DNA from 2 places in the Bacillus sp. JJ1127 genome. Region 1 is predicted to be linked to the other one. Evidence: predicted binding sites of a transcription regulator. Region 1 holds the regulator's gene; the other holds the start of a gene.

What was found. Region 1 encodes Rex, which represses fermentation and respiration genes when NADH is low (regulators of the CRP and FNR family bind a similar motif). Its sites were predicted from a motif close to TTGTGAAATATTTCACAA; they were not measured.
Region 2: the regulator Rex is predicted to act here: its motif matches at 3,748-3,765, upstream of V7183_RS06950 (DUF1641 domain-containing protein).

The regions. Positions count from the first base shown of each region.
Region 1 is NZ_JBALQK010000152.1:574-14,087, forward strand. Features, by position in the region: gene V7183_RS15680 (sensor histidine kinase) at 1-1,317, opposite strand, end outside; gene V7183_RS15685 (response regulator transcription factor) at 1,301-2,002, opposite strand; gene V7183_RS15690 (NCS2 family permease) at 2,146-3,471, opposite strand; purine riboswitch at 3,598-3,699, opposite strand; gene guaA (glutamine-hydrolyzing GMP synthase) at 3,864-5,402, opposite strand; purine riboswitch at 5,562-5,663, opposite strand; gene groL (chaperonin GroEL) at 5,835-7,469, opposite strand; gene groES (co-chaperone GroES) at 7,507-7,791, opposite strand; gene V7183_RS15710 (CPBP family intramembrane glutamic endopeptidase) at 8,228-8,977, shown strand; gene V7183_RS15715 (YdiK family protein) at 8,974-9,165, shown strand; gene V7183_RS15720 (redox-sensing transcriptional repressor Rex) at 9,194-9,823, opposite strand; gene V7183_RS15725 (ABC-F family ATP-binding cassette domain-containing protein) at 10,010-11,935, shown strand; gene tsaD (tRNA (adenosine(37)-N6)-threonylcarbamoyltransferase complex transferase subunit TsaD) at 12,219-13,235, opposite strand; gene rimI (ribosomal protein S18-alanine N-acetyltransferase) at 13,235-13,514, opposite strand, start outside.
Region 2 is NZ_JBALQK010000053.1:262-5,854, reverse strand. Features, by position in the region: gene V7183_RS06960 (ABC transporter ATP-binding protein) at 21-773, shown strand; partial or broken gene V7183_RS06955 (ABC transporter permease) at 764-3,316, shown strand; gene V7183_RS06950 (DUF1641 domain-containing protein) at 3,859-4,299, shown strand; gene V7183_RS06945 (NAD(P)/FAD-dependent oxidoreductase) at 4,344-5,522, shown strand.

The DNA.
Region 1 (13,514 bases):
CGTGAACTCTTCGCTATGATTCGCAACGGTGATTTGGATATTTCGGCGTTGCCTTTGAAGCGAAACTTTAATCTCTCCATTATCCTCACTATATTTAATAGCATTCATTAATAAATTTTCAAACACACGAACCATCTTCTCTGAATCAATGGCAACATACACACGTTCTTCAGGAATTTGCTTCATAAATATAAGACCATGTTCTTCTGCTTGCGGCACTAGCTCTTCTATTAATTGCTCAAGAAGTTCATTTATGCACACTGCTTGTTTTTCTAATACAATGCTTTCATTCGTTAATTTTGTATACTCAAATAAATCTTCTATTAAATTCTTCAACTGCTCCGATTTTGAAAATGCGATTCTCATATACTCATCATGCTGCTCCTTACTCTCATATTTAGAATCACGTAATAAACGTAAATATCCCATAATAGAAGTAAGAGGTGTTCGTAAATCATGCGATACATTTGTGATGAGTTCATTTTTTTGTTTTTCTAATTTACGTTCTTTTTCAATATTAATCATAAGTTGTTCAGCCATATTATTAATATTCCCTGTTAATGATGCAATTTCATCTTGCCCTTTCTTCTCAATACGATATGCAAGATTTCCTTTTTCAATCTCTTTTACTCCTTGAGCCATCGCTTCAATCTGTTTCATCTTTCTTTTTGTTATATAAAAGAAAGAAAAAATAAAAACAAAAACACCAATCAAAAACGGAAACGGCCCCTCTGTTGTCTCATATATTACTTCCCCTTCAGGAATCCCACTTACGAACATATACAAGTTTTTATCTTCAATTGTAATTGGTGAAAAAGCTATAAATTCTTTTCTTGATGTTTCAAAGTTATTCTTATAATTTGAATAATCAATAGCAAATGATGTCGCATTACGAATTGTATTATGCAAATTAATTTGTTCTTCTTGCGCCTGCTTCGTTTTATATAACACTTTTCCACTTTCATCAGTAATAAATACTTTTAAAGCTGTATGCCCTGCCTCTATATTTTGATTTTCTCTTTCTATCATATCCTGCAAAGCATCTAACTTATTGTCAGTAACCATCATTTCCGCTGTACTTTGGACTTGATTATTAATACTCCTCATTCCAGCACTATAATCAATTGTAGCCCTTCGATTTGCATTTTCAAAAAAAGGTGTCAAACCATTCGCTATAAATAGCCCTAATAATGCACAGGCAATAAAAGTAGTTATAAGCTGGATCCGTATGCTCCGGCGAACACTCTTTAGTACTCTTTCAATTAATCCCCTTATTTTCTTATACGCATAGGTAAACGGCTTAAATATCTTTCTCAATCTTATATCCCACTCCCCACACTGTTTTTATATACCTTGGCTTCCTTGGATTTTCTTCAATCTTTTCACGCACTTTTCGAATATGTACCATTACAGTATTATCAGATTGAAAGGACCTTTCATTCCAGACCTTTTCATAAATTTGCTCAGCACTAAAGACTATACCTGAATTACGAGTTAGCAACTCTAAAATAGAAAACTCTCGTGGTGTTAATTTCACCTCTTCATCCATAACAGTCACTTCATGTGTCGCTACATTTATCTTCATATCTCCAATTTCAATCTCACTTTCATTTTGAACAACAAATCCATTCATTTTCATATATCGACGAAGCTGCGATTTAATCCTTGCTATAAGTTCTAGCGGATTAAATGGTTTCGTTACATAATCATCCGCTCCTGTTGTTAACCCTAAAATTTTATCCATGTCCTGTGTTTTCGCTGATAACATAATAATCGGCATCTCTTTTGCTTCTCTTACTTTCATACACATATGAATCCCATCAATTTTTGGCATCATAATATCTAACACAACTAAATGCACTTCATTCTTTTCTAATATATCTAATCCCTCTGCTCCATCCCCAGCTTGCAACACTTTATATCCTTCATTTTTTAAGTAAATTGCAATTAAATCCCTAATTTCTTTTTCGTCGTCTACAACAAGTATTGTTTCTTGCCCCACAATATCGCCCCCAAAAAACTTTTAAACTCCCTATTTCTTATTATAAGAAAACTTCTGAAGAAAAACGGAACGAAATCCTTAAGATTTTCTGAAGACGCAAAAAGGTCTAGACTCTCCTTAGTCTAGACCTTTCAAAAACCCCTCTATTGACGAACGTAGATAAAATATAATACGAATAAGACTCCCAGTACATACATAATTGGATGAATTTCTTTACGGCGACCACTTACAACCATCGTAATTGGATAGAAGATAAATCCAATCGCAATCCCTGTTGCAATGCTATACGTAAGTGGCATAGAAATAATTGTGAAGAATGCTGGTACTGCAATCTCGAATTTCTTCCAATCAATTTCTCCTAAAGACGAAACCATCAAAATCCCTACAATAATTAAAGCCGGTGCCGTTACAGACGGCGTCACAACACTCAATAATGGTGAAAAGAAAAGTGCTAACAAGAAAAATCCGGCTGTTACAACTGCTGTAAATCCTGAACGTCCTCCCGCTGCTACCCCTGCAGACGATTCAATGTAAGACGTTGTCGTAGATGTACCAAGAATCGCACCAATTACAGTTGCAATCGCATCTGCAAATAACGCTTTTCCTGCACGTGGTAATTTATTGTCCTTCATTAACCCCGCTTGATTCGCAACTGCAACAAGTGTACCTGCTGTATCAAAGAAGTCGATAAAGAAGAACGTTATAATCACAATCCCCATTTGAACAGTGAAAATATCTCCGAAGTGATTTAGCGCCACACCGAACGTAGGTTCCAGACTTGGAATTGCGCCCACTACAGCTTTTGGTGTATCAATTAATCCTGTCGTTACACCCAAGATTGCTGTAAGAATCATCCCATAGAAAACTGCACCATTTATCTTTTTAATCATTAAGATAATCGTAATAACTACACCGAAAATTGCAAGCAATGTTGTGCCCTTTGTTAAATCCCCCAATCCAACAAGAACAGCATCGTTTTTCACAATAATTCCGGCATTTTGAAAACCAAGAAAAGCAATAAATAAACCAATACCTGCTGCTACCGCGAATTTTAGCTCCGCTGGAATCGCATTAATAATTTTTTCACGAATACCAGAAGCAGTAAGAATAATAAAAATAATACCTGACATTAACGTTCCGGCAATCGCTGTTTGCCACGGAATCCCCATTGTTAACACTGCTGTATAAGCAAAGAACGCATTGATTCCCATTCCTGGTGCTAAAGCAATCGGATACTTTGCAAAAATCCCCATAATCAGTGAACCAATGGCGGCTGCTAATGCAGTAGCAACAAATACCGCACCTGGATCCATTCCTGTCCCTGCTGGTAATCCTTTAATATTTCCCAGCGACAGCGTAGCAGGATTGACAAATAATACATAAGCCATAGATAAAAATGTCGTTAGCCCTGCAACGAACTCTGTTTTATAGTTCGTACCGAGCTCATCGAACTGAAAATAACGCTTCATTCTACGTTTCCCCCGTTATATAATTGCTCGTCGTAATCCTCCCCAGCCCTCTTTTATCCATAAAAATAAAAAAGGCTTCCATTGCATATATGGAAGCGTTCTGTAAATAAAGGTAGGCTAATCCCTTCCTTTATGAAAACGCCTCGTAGTCAAGCCATTTACGGTAGCTAGGTAGAAACTTTCGGGCCATATCCCCGATATTATACGACGGCTGTAATATTCATTTTTCGTATCAATTACATACTCATATTAACTCACATATAGGTGTATGTCAATTTAAAAAGCGAACATTTTACACATTTATTTATTTTTCGTTCGTATAAACTATAAAAAAAGATCCATCTATGCATAAAATCATAGATGGATCTTCCTTTAAATAAATAAACCTTATTCTATTCCCACTCGATTGTTGCTGGTGGCTTAGAAGTAATATCATACACAATGCGGTTAACGTGTTTTACTTCGTTTACGATACGTACAGAGATTTTCTCTAACACATCCCAAGGAATACGTGCCCAGTCAGCTGTCATACCGTCAATTGATGTTACCGCACGGATACCTACTGTGTAATCGTAAGTACGCTCGTCACCCATAACACCTACGCTGCGCATGCCAGGAAGTGCAGTGAAGTATTGCCAAACTTCACGGTCTAAACCTGCTTTTTGGATTTCCTCACGTAAAATCGCATCAGATTCACGAACGATTTCTAATTTTTCTTCTGTAATTTCGCCTAATACACGGATACCAAGTCCAGGACCTGGGAATGGTTGACGCCATACGATTTCATCAGGAATTCCTAATTCTGATCCTAATACACGTACTTCATCTTTAAATAATGTGTTTAAAGGCTCAATTAGTTTAAATTGCATATCTTCTGGAAGTCCACCAACGTTATGGTGAGACTTAATCGTTTGTGCAGTTGCTGTCCCACTTTCAACAATGTCAGTGTACAGTGTACCTTGCGCTAAGAAGTCCATTCCTTCTAATTTAGAAGCTTCATCATCGAATACGTAAATGAATTCATTACCAATGATTTTGCGTTTTTGTTCTGGATCTTCTACACCTTTTAACTTGTTCATGAAGCGTTCTTTTGCATCCACTTTAATAACGTTCATGTGGAAGCCTTCGCTAAATGTTTTCATAACACCTTCTGCTTCACCTTTACGAAGTAAACCGTGATCAACGAAAATACATGTTAATTGGTCACCAATCGCTTTATGAATTAATACTGCTACAACAGAAGAGTCTACGCCGCCACTAAGTGCGCATAGTACTTTTTTATCGCCAACAGTTTCACGGATTTTCTCTAATTCTACTTCAATAAAATTCTCCATGTTCCAGCCTTCAGAGCAACCACATACGCCGAATACGAAGTTTTTAATTAAATCATTACCGTGCTCAGAGTGACGTACTTCTGGGTGGAATTGTACACCGTATAAGTTTTGTGCTTCATTGCTCATACCAGCAATTGGACAAGACTCACTTGTTGCGTCTACTACGAATCCTTCTGGTAAACCAGTTACTAAGTCACCATGGCTCATCCATACAACTTGCTCTTCTGGAAGATTCGCATATAATTTTGATTCGTTCTCTACTTTAAGAACTGCTTTTCCGTACTCACGATGGTTTGCACGCTCTACTTTTCCACCAAAGTGTTTTGTCATAAGCTGCATGCCGTAACAAATACCGAAAATCGGTAAACCTAGGTCAAAGATTTTTTCGTCACAGTGGAATGCATTCTCACCATATACGCTATTTGGTCCACCAGAGAAAATAATCCCTTTTGGATTCATTGCTTTAATTTCTTCTGCAGTAATTGTATGCGGATGAAGCTCACTGTACACACCGAACTCACGAATGCGACGTGCAATTAACTGATTGTACTGACTTCCAAAGTCTAAAACGATAATCGTATCGTGCTGTTTTTTCAAAATAATCACCCCAACGTTAGTTCTATATATAAATATTTTCACCAATTTGGCAAAAAGCATTACCCATATAATAAAAAAAGCCAGTCCTCCGCCCTCAGTCTCATAACAAAGAAAAGGCAGGGGTCTAGCTTTATAAAGATATACTCCGCTCTTTATAAATATAAGACGCACTGCCTTCATAGTCAGGTTGTTTACGGTAACCCGGTAGAGACTCTCAAACCATATCATTGAGGATATATGAAGGATTGTTTTATATTATCTTCCTAGATTCTAACAATGAAGTATCAATACGGTCAAGAGAGAAAGCGACAAAATTCTACAGAAATTAGTTTCTCCGTGCGACAGAACCTTTATTACTATAATTTTTTTACATCTTACAACAAAAAAACATCCACCTCTATATAGAGATGGATGTTCGGCTGACGGATGAAATTACATCATTCCGCCCATACCACCCATGCCCATGCCGCCCATGTCAGGCATTGCTGGAGCATTTGGTTCTGGCTTGTCAGCAACTACAGCTTCAGTTGTTAAGAACATAGCTGCAACAGATGCTGCGTTTTGAAGTGCAGAACGAGTTACTTTTGCTGGGTCTACGATACCAGACTCAAGCATGTTTACCCATTCGCCTGTTGCTGCGTTGAAACCAACGCCTACTTTTTCGCCTTTTAAGCGTTCTACAACAACAGATCCTTCTAGACCAGCGTTAATTGCGATTTGACGAACTGGCTCTTCTAATGCACGAAGTACAATGTTGATACCTGTTGCTTCGTCGCCTTCAGCTGCAATACCAGCCACTTTAGTGTATACGTTCATAAGTGAAGTACCGCCACCTGCAACAATACCTTCTTCTACTGCTGCACGAGTTGAGTTAAGTGCATCTTCAATGCGAAGTTTACGCTCTTTTAACTCAGTTTCAGTTGCTGCACCTACTTTAATTACTGCTACGCCGCCTGCAAGTTTAGCAAGACGCTCTTGTAATTTTTCACGATCGAATTCAGAAGTTGTTTCTTCTAATTGTGCACGGATTTGACCGATGCGAGCTTCGATTTGTTCTGTGTTACCTACACCTTCAACTACAGTTGTGTTTTCTTTCGTTACAACAACTTTACCAGCGCGTCCTAAAGATGCAACTGTAGCCGATTTTAAGTCACGTCCTAATTCTTCAGTGATTACTTCGCCACCAGTTAAGATTGCGATATCTTCTAGCATTGCTTTACGACGGTCACCAAAGCCAGGAGCTTTAACAGCTACTACATTGAATGTACCACGAAGTTTGTTTACTACTAATGTAGCTAAAGCTTCGCCTTCTACATCTTCTGCAATGATAAGAAGTGGTTTACCTTGTTGTACCACTTGCTCTAACACTGGCAAGATTTCTTGGATGTTAGAAATCTTTTTGTCAGTGATTAAGATATATGGGTTATCAAGTACTGCTTCCATTTTGTCAGAATCAGTAATCATGTAAGGAGATGCATATCCACGATCAAATTGCATACCTTCTACTACATCTAATTCTGTTGTGAATCCTTTAGATTCTTCTAATGTAATAACGCCGTCGTTACCAACGCGCTCCATTGCTTCAGCAATTAATTTACCTACTTCTTCATCATCAGCAGAAATAGCAGCTACTTGCGCGATAGAAGATTTACCTTCGATTGGTTTAGAAATCGTTTTTAATTCTTCTACTGCTGCAACAACAGCTTTTTCGATACCTTTACGAAGACCCATTGGGTTCGCACCAGCTGTTACGTTTTTTAAGCCTTCACGAATCATAGCTTGTGCTAATACAGTCGCAGTTGTTGTTCCGTCACCAGCTACGTCATTTGTTTTGCTAGCAACTTCTGCTACTAATTTTGCACCCATGTTTTCGAATGCATCTTCTAATTCAATTTCTTTTGCGATTGTTACACCATCATTTGTAATAAGTGGTGAACCGAATTTTTTCTCAAGTACAACGTTACGACCTTTTGGTCCAAGCGTTACTTTTACTGCATTTGCAAGAGTGTCGACACCGCGAAGCATCGAACGACGTGCTTCTTCACTAAATTTAATATCTTTTGCCATAATATTTGACCCCCTTGGATTTTTAAAATGTATATAATTAACCGATAACTGCTAAAATGTCACTTTCACGTAAAATCAAGTAGTCTGTACCTTCATATTTCACTTCAGTACCTGCATATTTTGAGAAGATGATAAGATCACCTGCAGCTACCTCTAAAGCAACACGCTCACCATTTTCAAGCACTCGACCAGTACCTACTGCAATAACTTTACCCTCTTGTGGTTTTTCTTTTGCAGTGTCTGGTAATACAATACCACTTGCTGTTTTTTCTTCTGCTTGAACAAGCTCAATTACAACGCGATCACCTAATGGCTTTAGCATGAACAATAACCTCCTCATTTTTTATGTAAATTTCCTTTATTAGCACTCAAGACTCATGAGTGCTAACACACTTATAATAATAAATAATCTCATTTTCTTTTGCAAGTAAAAAAATCATAATTTTTTCGCAAATTGCTAGATACACTTTTTCTATACGTCCTCCTAGAAAAGAACAACTTGATTATCGTTGTAACTATTCTCAAGAAAGCCTTCCGTATATGAATCGGCGTTTCCACTTATCGTATGTTACAATATGAAAGACGCCATAAATTGTTTTCTCTATAAGTACAGCATTTTCCTGTCTTCTATTTCATTTTCAAAGAAAGATTTACAAAAAAATCATAATATGAATGGTTATTACGTATACTCGGCTGGATGTTTACATGTTATCCCGCCTTATCTCATAAACTAGGGTTAGAAAGGATGGTTAACCAATTTGAAAAAACAATATTGGTGGATTATAGTTACATATATTCTTATGCAATTATCAGGTATTGTTGGATTACCACTTCTTGTGAAAACTGGACTATATAATAATAGAGGATTCACCCAAGAAGAAAAAATACAACTAGTGACTGGTCACTGGGCAATCATTAGCTTCTTTATTGCATTATGTATTGTACTTTTTCTGCTTAGAACAGATATTCGAGAGAGGCATTTAGATACAAAACGTGCTAGTATTCCTGCCGCAGTTGGCTGGATCTTTATTGGTTTCTTCTTAGCTCTCTTTTCCCAAACAATTGCAGGCACGATTGAAATGCGCTTACTAGGTATTAAGCCTGGTTCCGAAAACACGGAACACTTAATGGAAATTGCAAGAACTACACCATGGTTCCTTATTGTTATATCGATAATCGGACCTATTTTAGAAGAGATTGTGTTTAGAAAAATTTTATTTGGTACATTGTATAAGAAATTTAACTTCTTTATTGCAGCTATTATTAGCTCGCTTGTATTTGCAGCAATTCACTTTGATTTTTCACATCTATTGGTATACACTTCCATGGGTTTTGTATTCGCATTTTTATATGTAAAAACGAGACGGATTATTGTCCCTATCATGGCCCATGTTTCAATGAATACAATGGTCGCGTTAATTCAAGTCGTAATGAGTAATGAACAAATACAGGAAATGATTAAAGAAGCTGAAAAAATGCAAGGCTTTATCGGAGGATTTTTAATATGAGGAACTCACCATTGTTCATGGCAGCACTATATTTCCTGCTTGGATGTGTTTTTGTACGCCTCGCAATTATGAACGTTACAGATACAATCTGGAACCCTTGGACACTACTGTTTGCAGCTATGGCAACAATTGATTTTAATTTGGCACTTCGTCTTATCTTAGTCAAATTTACAAAGAAAAAACAATAATAAAACGCAGAGGATTTTCCTCTGCGTTTTATTGTGGATAATTTTTCAAAAAGTAAACAAGCGTTTGTAATTCTACGGCTAAATCAATATGATGAATTCGTATATTTTCTGACACGTTTAATCGTGCTGGTGTAAAATTTAAAATTCCGTGTACAGCTGTATCAGCCAATCGATCTGCCACAGCTTGTGCAACGGTAGCAGGTACTGTTAATATTGCCACTTGTATATCACTTTTTAGACGCTCTTCTAGTTCATCTAAATGATATACAGGAATTCCTCCGATTTCTTTTCCAACTTTCTCTTCATTGATATCAAAGGCCATTTCAATTTTTGTATTATTATTTTTCGTGAAATTGTAATGTAAGAAAGCGGTCCCTAAATTACCCACTCCAATAAGTGCCACACGTGTTATATCATCTTGATCGAGCGTTTCACGGAAAAAGGATAGTAAATAATTCACATTATAACCATATCCTTTTTTTCCTAACGCTCCAAAATATGAAAAATCTCTTCGAATCGTCGCGGAGTCTACCTTCACCGCTTCACTCAATTCTGCTGATGAAACACGTTGCTTACCAGAAAGAGATAAGTTTTGGATAAATCGATAGTATAGAGGCAATCGTTTGGCAGTGGCCTGTGGAATCTTCTGTTGATCCATATAACCTCTCCTCTCTTCCTATCTTTGTTCCTATACCTGAAACAAATAGAAAAGTTTAGCACTTATGACTTTCCTTGTATAATAAAGAGAGAAGAATTCTCTCTTTATTTTAAACTATACACTATTTTTAGTATGATTGAGAAATATAAACATGGCAAAGTTAAGAAATTATTTGAGGTGAAAACATTGATTTTATTACAAGTGAATGGGCTTTCAAAATTATACGGTGCTGAAACAATCCTTGCAAACATTAAATTAGAGGTTCAAACGAAAGATCGTATCGCACTAGTCGGACGAAATGGAGCCGGAAAATCTACATTATTAAAAATAATTGCCGGAGAGTTATCTCATGATGGCGGTGAAATTATAAAACCAAAAGATGTTTCAATTGGTTATTTAGCTCAAAATACCGGCCTCGAAACTTCTTTAACAATTTGGGATGAAATGCTAACTGTCTTTACACACTTGCAGCAAATGGAGAAAAAACTTCGAAGGCTAGAGCATGAAATGGGGCAAGAAGAGAACTTTTCAAATGCTACTACGTCCGAAAAATTACTCGCTGATTATGATCAATTGCAACTAGATTATAAAGATCAAGGCGGTTATCAATATGAGGCTGATATTCGTTCTATTTTAAGTGGTCTCGGTTTTCCAACCGAAACACACCAAACGACAATTTCTACATTAAGCGGTGGCCAAAAAACACGATTGGCTCTCGGCAAATTATTATTAACAAAACCAGATTTACTCATCTTGGATGAGCCAACAAACCATTTGGACATCGATACACTAACATGGCTTGAACAATATTTACAAGGCTATCCAGGAGCTATTCTAATTGTTTCCCACGATCGCTACTTTTTAGACAAGCTTGTTACACAAGTATATGAAATTTCTAATAAAGAAAGCAGACGATATGTTGGTAACTACAGTAAGTATTTAGAGCTAAGAGCTGCACTATATGAACAGGAAATGAAGCGTTATGAAAAGCAACAAGAGGAAATTGCTAAACTCGAAGACTTTGTCCAAAAGAATATCGCCCGTGCATCTACAACAAAACGTGCACAAAGTCGCCGTAAGCAATTAGATCGAATGGAATTACTGACTAGACCATTAGGTGACTCTAAATCAGCATCCTTTCACTTTGATATCGAGAAACAAAGTGGTAACGACGTCTTACAAGTAAAAGATGTTTCAATTGGATACGACCATGAGCCTGTTATTGAACATGTGAATATGCGCTTAACCCGTGGTGATAGTGTTGCATTAGTCGGACCAAATGGGATTGGAAAATCTACATTATTAAAATCAATTGTGAATAAATTGCACACGTTAAGCGGTGAGGTTTCTTTCGGTTCGAATGTATCTATTGGATACTATGATCAAGAACAGGCAAACTTAACATCGTCTAAGCGTGTTTTAAATGAATTATGGGATGATTATCCACTACAGCCAGAAAAGGAAATTCGTACTATACTCGGTAATTTTTTATTCACAGGAGATGATGTATTAAAACCTGTTTCTTCTCTTAGTGGCGGCCAAAAGGCACGATTAGCCTTAGCGAAATTAATGATGCAAAAATCTAACCTGCTGATTTTAGATGAGCCAACAAACCATCTTGATTTAAATAGTAAAGAAATTCTAGAGAACGCCTTAATCGATTATCCAGGAACTCTTTTATTCGTTTCTCATGATCGCTATTTTATTAACCGTGTCACAACTACAGTCGTTGAGTTATCAACAGATGGTGCACAGGAATATTTAGGTGACTATGACTACTATATCGAAAAGAAAAATGAAATGATTGAGCGTGCTGAATTTGAGCAACAAGAGGAAGAAGCACCTATTCAAAAAAACATTGCTCAAGAAAAATTAAGTTATCTTGAAGAAAAAGAGCGTAAAAAGCTAGAACGCCAGCGTATTCGAAAAATTGAAGAACTGGAACAAAACATCGCGAAATTAGAAGAGGAGATCGAAGCATTAGAAGACCAGCTTTGTCTACCTGAAGTATATGCAGATTATGAACGAGCAAGTGAAATTACAAACACAAAACAAACATTACAAGAACAACTAGAAAAACATATGGCAGAATGGGAAGAATTACACATGTAACCTTTCTATATTTACGTAATAAAAACAAGGTAGCCAAAGAATATTTAGCTACCTTGTTTGTTGTTTATATGAAAAATATAGATTAATCAAAAGTCTGACCTCTATCTGTTTATCCACAACATTATACACATATCCACCTTTAATATATAAAGATAAAAATAACTTTTCCACATTACCCACAAAATATAAAAAAGTTATCAACATTTTATATTCACAATAAAACCCACATTATCAACAGATAATGTGGGTTTTATCCACAGGTTGTGGTTAATTTTGTGTATAACTATGCTTCAATATCTAAACCTGGGTTTGCATTTAAGGCTAATGTTGCACGTTTCCCTTGTTCATATGCAATTGTCCCTGCTGCTGCAATCATTGCTGCATTATCTGTGCATAAAGATAATGGTGGAATGATTAGTTCCATATGCTCTTTTTTCGCAAATTCTGCTTCTAAGCGTGCTCGAAGCCCTTTATTTGCTGCTACGCCCCCAGCAAGAAGCACCTGTCTTACATTGTATGCTTCAGCTGCACGTGCTGCTTTCGTTACTAATACATCTATTACACTTTCTTGGAAGCTCGCTGCTAAATCTTCTGGAGCAATTTCTTCGCCTCGTTGTTTTGCGTTATGCACAGTGTTGATAACTGCTGATTTCAATCCACTAAAGCTAAAATCATACGAATCTGGTTCTAGCCATGCACGTGGTAAATCAATCGTTGGCCTTCCTTCATGAGCAAGACGATCAATATGAGGACCGCCTGGGTATGGCATAGATAACGTACGCGCCACTTTGTCATATGCTTCTCCCGCTGCATCATCTCTTGTTTCACCAATTACCTCAAACGAGCCATGTTCTTTCATATAAACAAGCTCTGTATGTCCTCCAGATACAACAAGTGATAGCAATGGGAATTCTAGCTCTTTTACTAAGCGGTTCGCATAAATATGACCAGCGATATGATGAACACCAACAAGAGGAATATCATGAGCAAAAGCAACAGCTTTAGCCGCATTTACACCAATTAAAAGTGCACCTACTAAACCAGGGCCTTCTGTCACTGCAATTGCATCAATATCTTCAAAAGAGATATTTGCTTCTTTTAAAGCTTCTTCTAATACAACTGTAATTTGTTCTACGTGATGACGAGATGCAATCTCTGGTACAACTCCGCCAAAACGCTTATGACTTTCAATTTGTGATGCAACAATATTTGCCACTATTTCTGTTCCATTTTTAACAATCGCTACAGCTGTTTCATCACAGCTTGTTTCAATACCAAGTATAATCGTATTTTTTTCCATTATATATTCACCCACATTACAAGACCATCTTCATAATTGTCTGTATAGTATCGTTTACGAATCCCGCCATTTTGGAATCCATACTTCCGGTATAACTGTTTTGCTACTTCATTTGAAACGCGAACTTCAAGTGTCATCGTTTTTGCTCCCATTTCCTTCGCTTGGTCCATTACTTCTTTAAGCAAAGCCTCCCCAAGCTTTTGACCACGATATTCTGGCAAAATAGCTATATTTGTTATATGTGACTCATCAATAATAATCCACAATCCACAATATCCA
Region 2 (5,593 bases), on a different contig from region 1:
AAAGTCTGGAGGAAAAAAGGATGACAACCAAGCAACCCATTCTTCAAGTACAAGAAGTAAAGAAAACTTATGAAACTGAAGCGGGAACAATCCAAATCCTGAAAGGAATTAACACACAATTTTATCCTGGAGAAGTTGTCAGTATTATTGGCCCTAGCGGAAGCGGAAAATCAACATTACTCGGGATATTAGGATCCCTAGACAGCCCTAGCGAGGGGCGTATTGTAATTGAACAACAAGATATTACATCCATGTCAGAAGAAGATTTAGCTGATTTTCGCGCTAAAAAAATTGGCTTTGTTTTTCAATCTTATAATTTAGTGACGACCATGACAGCTCAAGAAAATGTGATGATGGCACTTATGTGTGCAGGAGTCAAAAGCCGAAAAGAGATGATAAACAGAGCCAGAGAGATACTTAATCTTGTCGGGATGAAAGAACGTTATCACCATTTACCAAGTCAACTTTCAGGAGGTCAACAACAGCGTGTAGCAATTGCTCGCGCATTAGTGAACAATCCAGCTATTGTCGTTGCTGATGAACCTACCGGAAATTTAGATTCAAAAACAGGAAAAACCATTTTGGATTTAATCTTTCAATTACGCGATCAACTCCATATGACCTTTATCATTGCTACGCATGATTCTCATGTGGCCAAACTTTCAGACCGTGTTTTACAAATGGAAGATGGTGTTTTAATTCAAGAAAAATTTAACAAGCATACAGCTACAGAAGCTGCTGAAAAAGAAGGTGATGCAACATCATGTTGTTAAAATCCGCATTACGTAGTTTAATTCACAATCGTTTAAGAACATTTTTTACAGTGTTCAGCATTTTAATCGGAGTAGCTAGTTTCTTCTCTATGTCTATGTTGGTAGAGCTAGTCCCTCGATCCATTCACGAATCGTCTAAAATCCTTTTAGGGGGCGACGTATCGATTCAATCTTATTTAAAACCAATGAGCCAAGAAGCTCTAATCTCTTCCCTTCCTAACGATGAGCAAAAAGCACTCTCAACTTCTTTGTTAGGTCAAAGTATGGTGAAATCTGATCAAAAAACAACGAGCTTAATCATAAAGGGTATTGAAACAAATCATTATCCTTTCTTCGGAAGCAAACAGTTCCCTAACATTCGTGATTTACATAAAGATGAACTACTTTTATCCAAAAACACAGCTGATCGTTTGCAGGTCAAAGTGGGAGATCGAGTGGAGATTCCTAACCGTTCCACTGGGGCAATGGTTTCTTATAAAATCCGTGGTTTAGTAGAAGGTGTCCAAGAATCCTATGGCGATGCTTCTATTTTCGGAACAGCCTATTTACATTTAGATCAAGCACAGCAGCTCTTAAACTTACCCGCAGGTACAATTAATGAAGCCTTAATTTTGTTAAATGAAAATGTTAACGTCTCTACATTTAAAAAGAATATACAAAAACAATTACCACAAAGCAATGTAATTGATGTTCATGATAAAGAATTAGAAAAACAAAAAGATTTACGGATGTTGCTGCCATTTCTTCAACTATTCAGTGTGCTAGCCCTTGGAATTGCTGCCATCACTACTTCTAATACAATGAAAGTCATTATCGCTTCGCGTACGCATGATATCGCTGTTATGAAGTCAGTAGGAATGAAAACAAAATATATTATTCGATATTTCCTATTAGAAGCATTATGGTTGGCAATTCTCGGAACAGTTGGTGGTATTGTAATTGGGTTATTAGCTAGCGTTTGGCTCACTTCCTATCTATCAGAGGTGCTTTCATTACCACTTCACTGGGGAATGTCATGGTCCGTTACTTGCACAACAATTATTGTGGGATTAATAGTAACCTTCTTAGCTTCCTGGATACCAGTAAAAAGTGGAATGCGCGTATCCCCGCTCCAAATGTTGCGTGATACTGAAAACACAAGCGTGAATTATTCTTTACCATTTAGAAAGAAGCTTCAACTTTTTATATTTGTTTGTGGTATTCTTTCTATTTATGTTTACAACATAGGATTCACAACAAGTACAAATGGAAATGTAATCTTTAAATGGCTTCTTGCTTTCTTACTTACAACTGCAGCCATGTTATTTCTTTTTGCTTTTGTTCGTTTTATAGGGTTTATATACTTTTTATTATTCCGAGCAATTGGTGCGATGAAAAACATCATGCCACAAAGTCTTTTTCTTGCTTTGCACAATATAGCGGCTACAAGTAAACGAAATGGCTTATTAGCGGTCACCTTAACTATAGGCGTTGTTTCTGTAGTCTCTAGCCATGTATTTGCGGATAATTTAATTGAATCTGTTCAAGGTCAATTAGAAAAAGAAGCAATGGGAAATCTTCTTATTACTAGTTCCATTAATGATGAAGGAAAAGTTGAGAAACAGTTGAAATCTACGAAAGAAATAAAAACGTGAAAAAAAGGCTATCAATTAGATGGAAGGCTCCAAAACATTAATGGTGAAGAAGCGGCATCTCTATTCACAAACAATGTAAAAGAAGATAAATTCTTTAGTTCAACTAAGATTTCAATAGAAGGTGTAGATACATCACTTACCTCCAAGGCATATACAATATCAGAGGGGCGTGATTTAATTCCGTCCGACGCAGAAAGTAAAAAAGCAGTTCTTTTAGACAGTTATAAGAAACTAGGAGTTAAAACTGGCGATACAGTTGACATTCAAATAGGAAATGAATTAGTAAACTGTGAAATTGTAGGTTTCTTTAAATCAGGTGTTGTCAAAACTGTTGGTATCCGTATTCCAACCAAAGCATTAGCTACATATGGAAAACCTAGCCGAGTTACGTATTCATTAGATAGTGATTCAAAGCAAACAAATACCATTTTAACCGAGCTAAACAAGAAGCTCCCAAACTCAGCGATGGCTTATTCTATTGCCGCTACAGCAATCGATAGTCTACAGTATATCATCCAAATGCAAAGTACTTTCTTTTCAATCGTAGCGTTATTCGCCTTTTTAACGGCGATTCTTACAATCGGAAACCAAGTTGTCATTCGCTTACTTCAACAAACACGGGATGTTGCTATTATGAAAACAGTTGGTATGTCTTCAAGTAATTTGATGAAATCCACCTTATTAGAAAATACAATTATTTCCTTATCAGCTGGATTAGTTGGTGCCGGAATTGCCTTGGCTTTTTCAGGCATTACGTTACGTTTCTTATTCCAAATGCCGATGAAGATAAATATGACTTGGTCCGTTTTAGGTATACTTCTATCCGTCATAACAACAGCAATCGTTGTTTGGATAGCAGCAAAACAATCATTATCAGCAAAACCTATACAGCTTTTGCACAGTAAATAAAAAAAATCATCGCATTGGTCCAGATCTGGACCAGCGCGATGATTTTTTTTAACGTATCTATTTATTCGATATCCTCTTTTATTAATTAAAAAAGGGAAAAATAAACACTTTTTGCTCATTTTTTCCTTTTTTTCTCTATGATTAAGTACATTTTAAGTAACCGTAAAATAAAATATATGCTTTCTTCCCTTGTCAGTACTAGGTTATGGACTAAAGGTCAAATAATTAGGGATCATTTTTATGTTAACCTGGGTGCATATAGTATATAATAAAGGATATATATTATATACACTTTCCGATAAAGGAACTTTCCATTATCCGGACAAGCCATGTATCGGACAAGTTCATAAATAATAGGTAAGAAATTATGGTTTTGGATTTATGATTGCCTTCTACTTGTAATCATAAATTTAAAAGCATTTTATTGCGTTTTGTGAAGCTTTGTATAAAGTTTTGCAAATTTTTGCTGCCTCTTACCTGCTACATGGGGATGTTTATTCCCAAAAAAATAAGAGTATTGTTATCGTAAAGGAGAATTGGAGATGCCAGAAACTATCACTCAAACAAAGCCTGAACAAGAAACTTTACAAATTTCTGCTAGCCAAGGACAACTTGATGTACTTGATCAGTTGTTAAAACCTGAGGTACAAGAGTCATTAACTACACTAGTAGAACAGCTTCCAAAATTAACTGAGCTTGTTAACATTCTAACTAAGTCTTATGACTTTGCTCAAACTGTTGCTACTGACGAAGTATTAAAAAGCGACACTGTTGGTGCAATCCAAGAGCTTGTAGAACCTGTAAAAGATACAGTGAAATGCGTGGCAGCAACTGCTATCGAAGCAAAAGATCGCGCAGAAGCAAGCACTGAAGTTATTGGTCTTTTCGGTCTGTTAAAATTACTAAAAGATCCACAAGCACAAAAAATGTTCCGCTTTGTAAACGCTTATCTTCAAATTAGTGCAGAACGCAATAATAAATAATTTATCTTATAACAACAATTAGTAAAGACGGGGGATATCATACTATGTCAAAACAAATTGTCATCTTAGGCGCTGGTTATGGCGGACTTCTAGCCGCTTTAAATGTACGTAAATATTACAGCAAATCAGAGGCACAAGTTACAGTGATCAACCAATACCCAACACACCAAATCATCACTGAACTACATCGCCTTGCAGCAGGTAACGTTTCTGAGCAAGCAGTTGCAATGCCACTTGAAAAACTTTTCAAAGGCAAAGACATCGATCTTAAAATTGCAACAGTTGAGTCATTCTCAGTTGATAGCAAAGAAATTAAACTAGCTGGTGGCACTACTTTATCTTACGATGCACTTGTAGTTGCTTTAGGAAGTAAAACTGCTTACTTCGGTATTCCAGGACTAGAAGAAAACAGCATGGTATTAAAATCTGCTGCTGATGCAAACAAAATCTACAAACACGTTGAAGACCGTATTCGTGAATACGCTAAAACGAAAAACGAAGCTGATGCTACAATCTTAATCGGTGGTGGCGGATTAACTGGCGTTGAGCTAGTTGGTGAGCTTGCTGACATTATGCCTAAACTTGCAAAAAGCCACGGCGTAAATCCTAAAGAAGTAAAATTACTTCTTGTTGAAGCAGGTCCAAAAATCCTTCCAGTATTACCTGACCATTTAATTGAACGTGCAACTACTAGCTTAGAAGCACGCGGTGTTACATTCTTAACAGGTCTTCCTGTAACAAACGTTGCTGGCAATGAAATCGACTTAAAAGACGGTCAAAAAATCGTTGCTAACACATTCGTTTGGACAGGCGGCGTACAAGGTAACCCATTAATCGGTGAATCAGGTCTTGAAGTAAACCGTGGTCGTGCAACAGTTGATGCATACCTACAATCTACTTCTCACAAAGACGTATTCGTTGCTGGAGACAGCGCTGTTGTCTTCGGTCCAGAAGGCCGTCCATACCCACCAACTGCACAGATCGCTTGGCAAATGGGTGAGTTAATTGGATACAACTTATACGCAGCACTAGAAGGCAAAGCATTCGAAGAGTTCGCACCAGTAAACTCTGGAACACTTGCAAGTCTAGGACGTAAAGATGCTGTTGCTACAATCGGAGCAAGCTCAACTCCACTTAAAGGCTTACCAGCATCATTAATGAAAGAAGCAAGTAACGTTCGTTACTTATCACACATTAAAGGATTATTCAGCTTAGCTTACTAATCCAAATACTGGCCCAAATCATGTTTCACCATGATTTGGGCTTTTTTTTATCCGTAGTCATCTATATATTT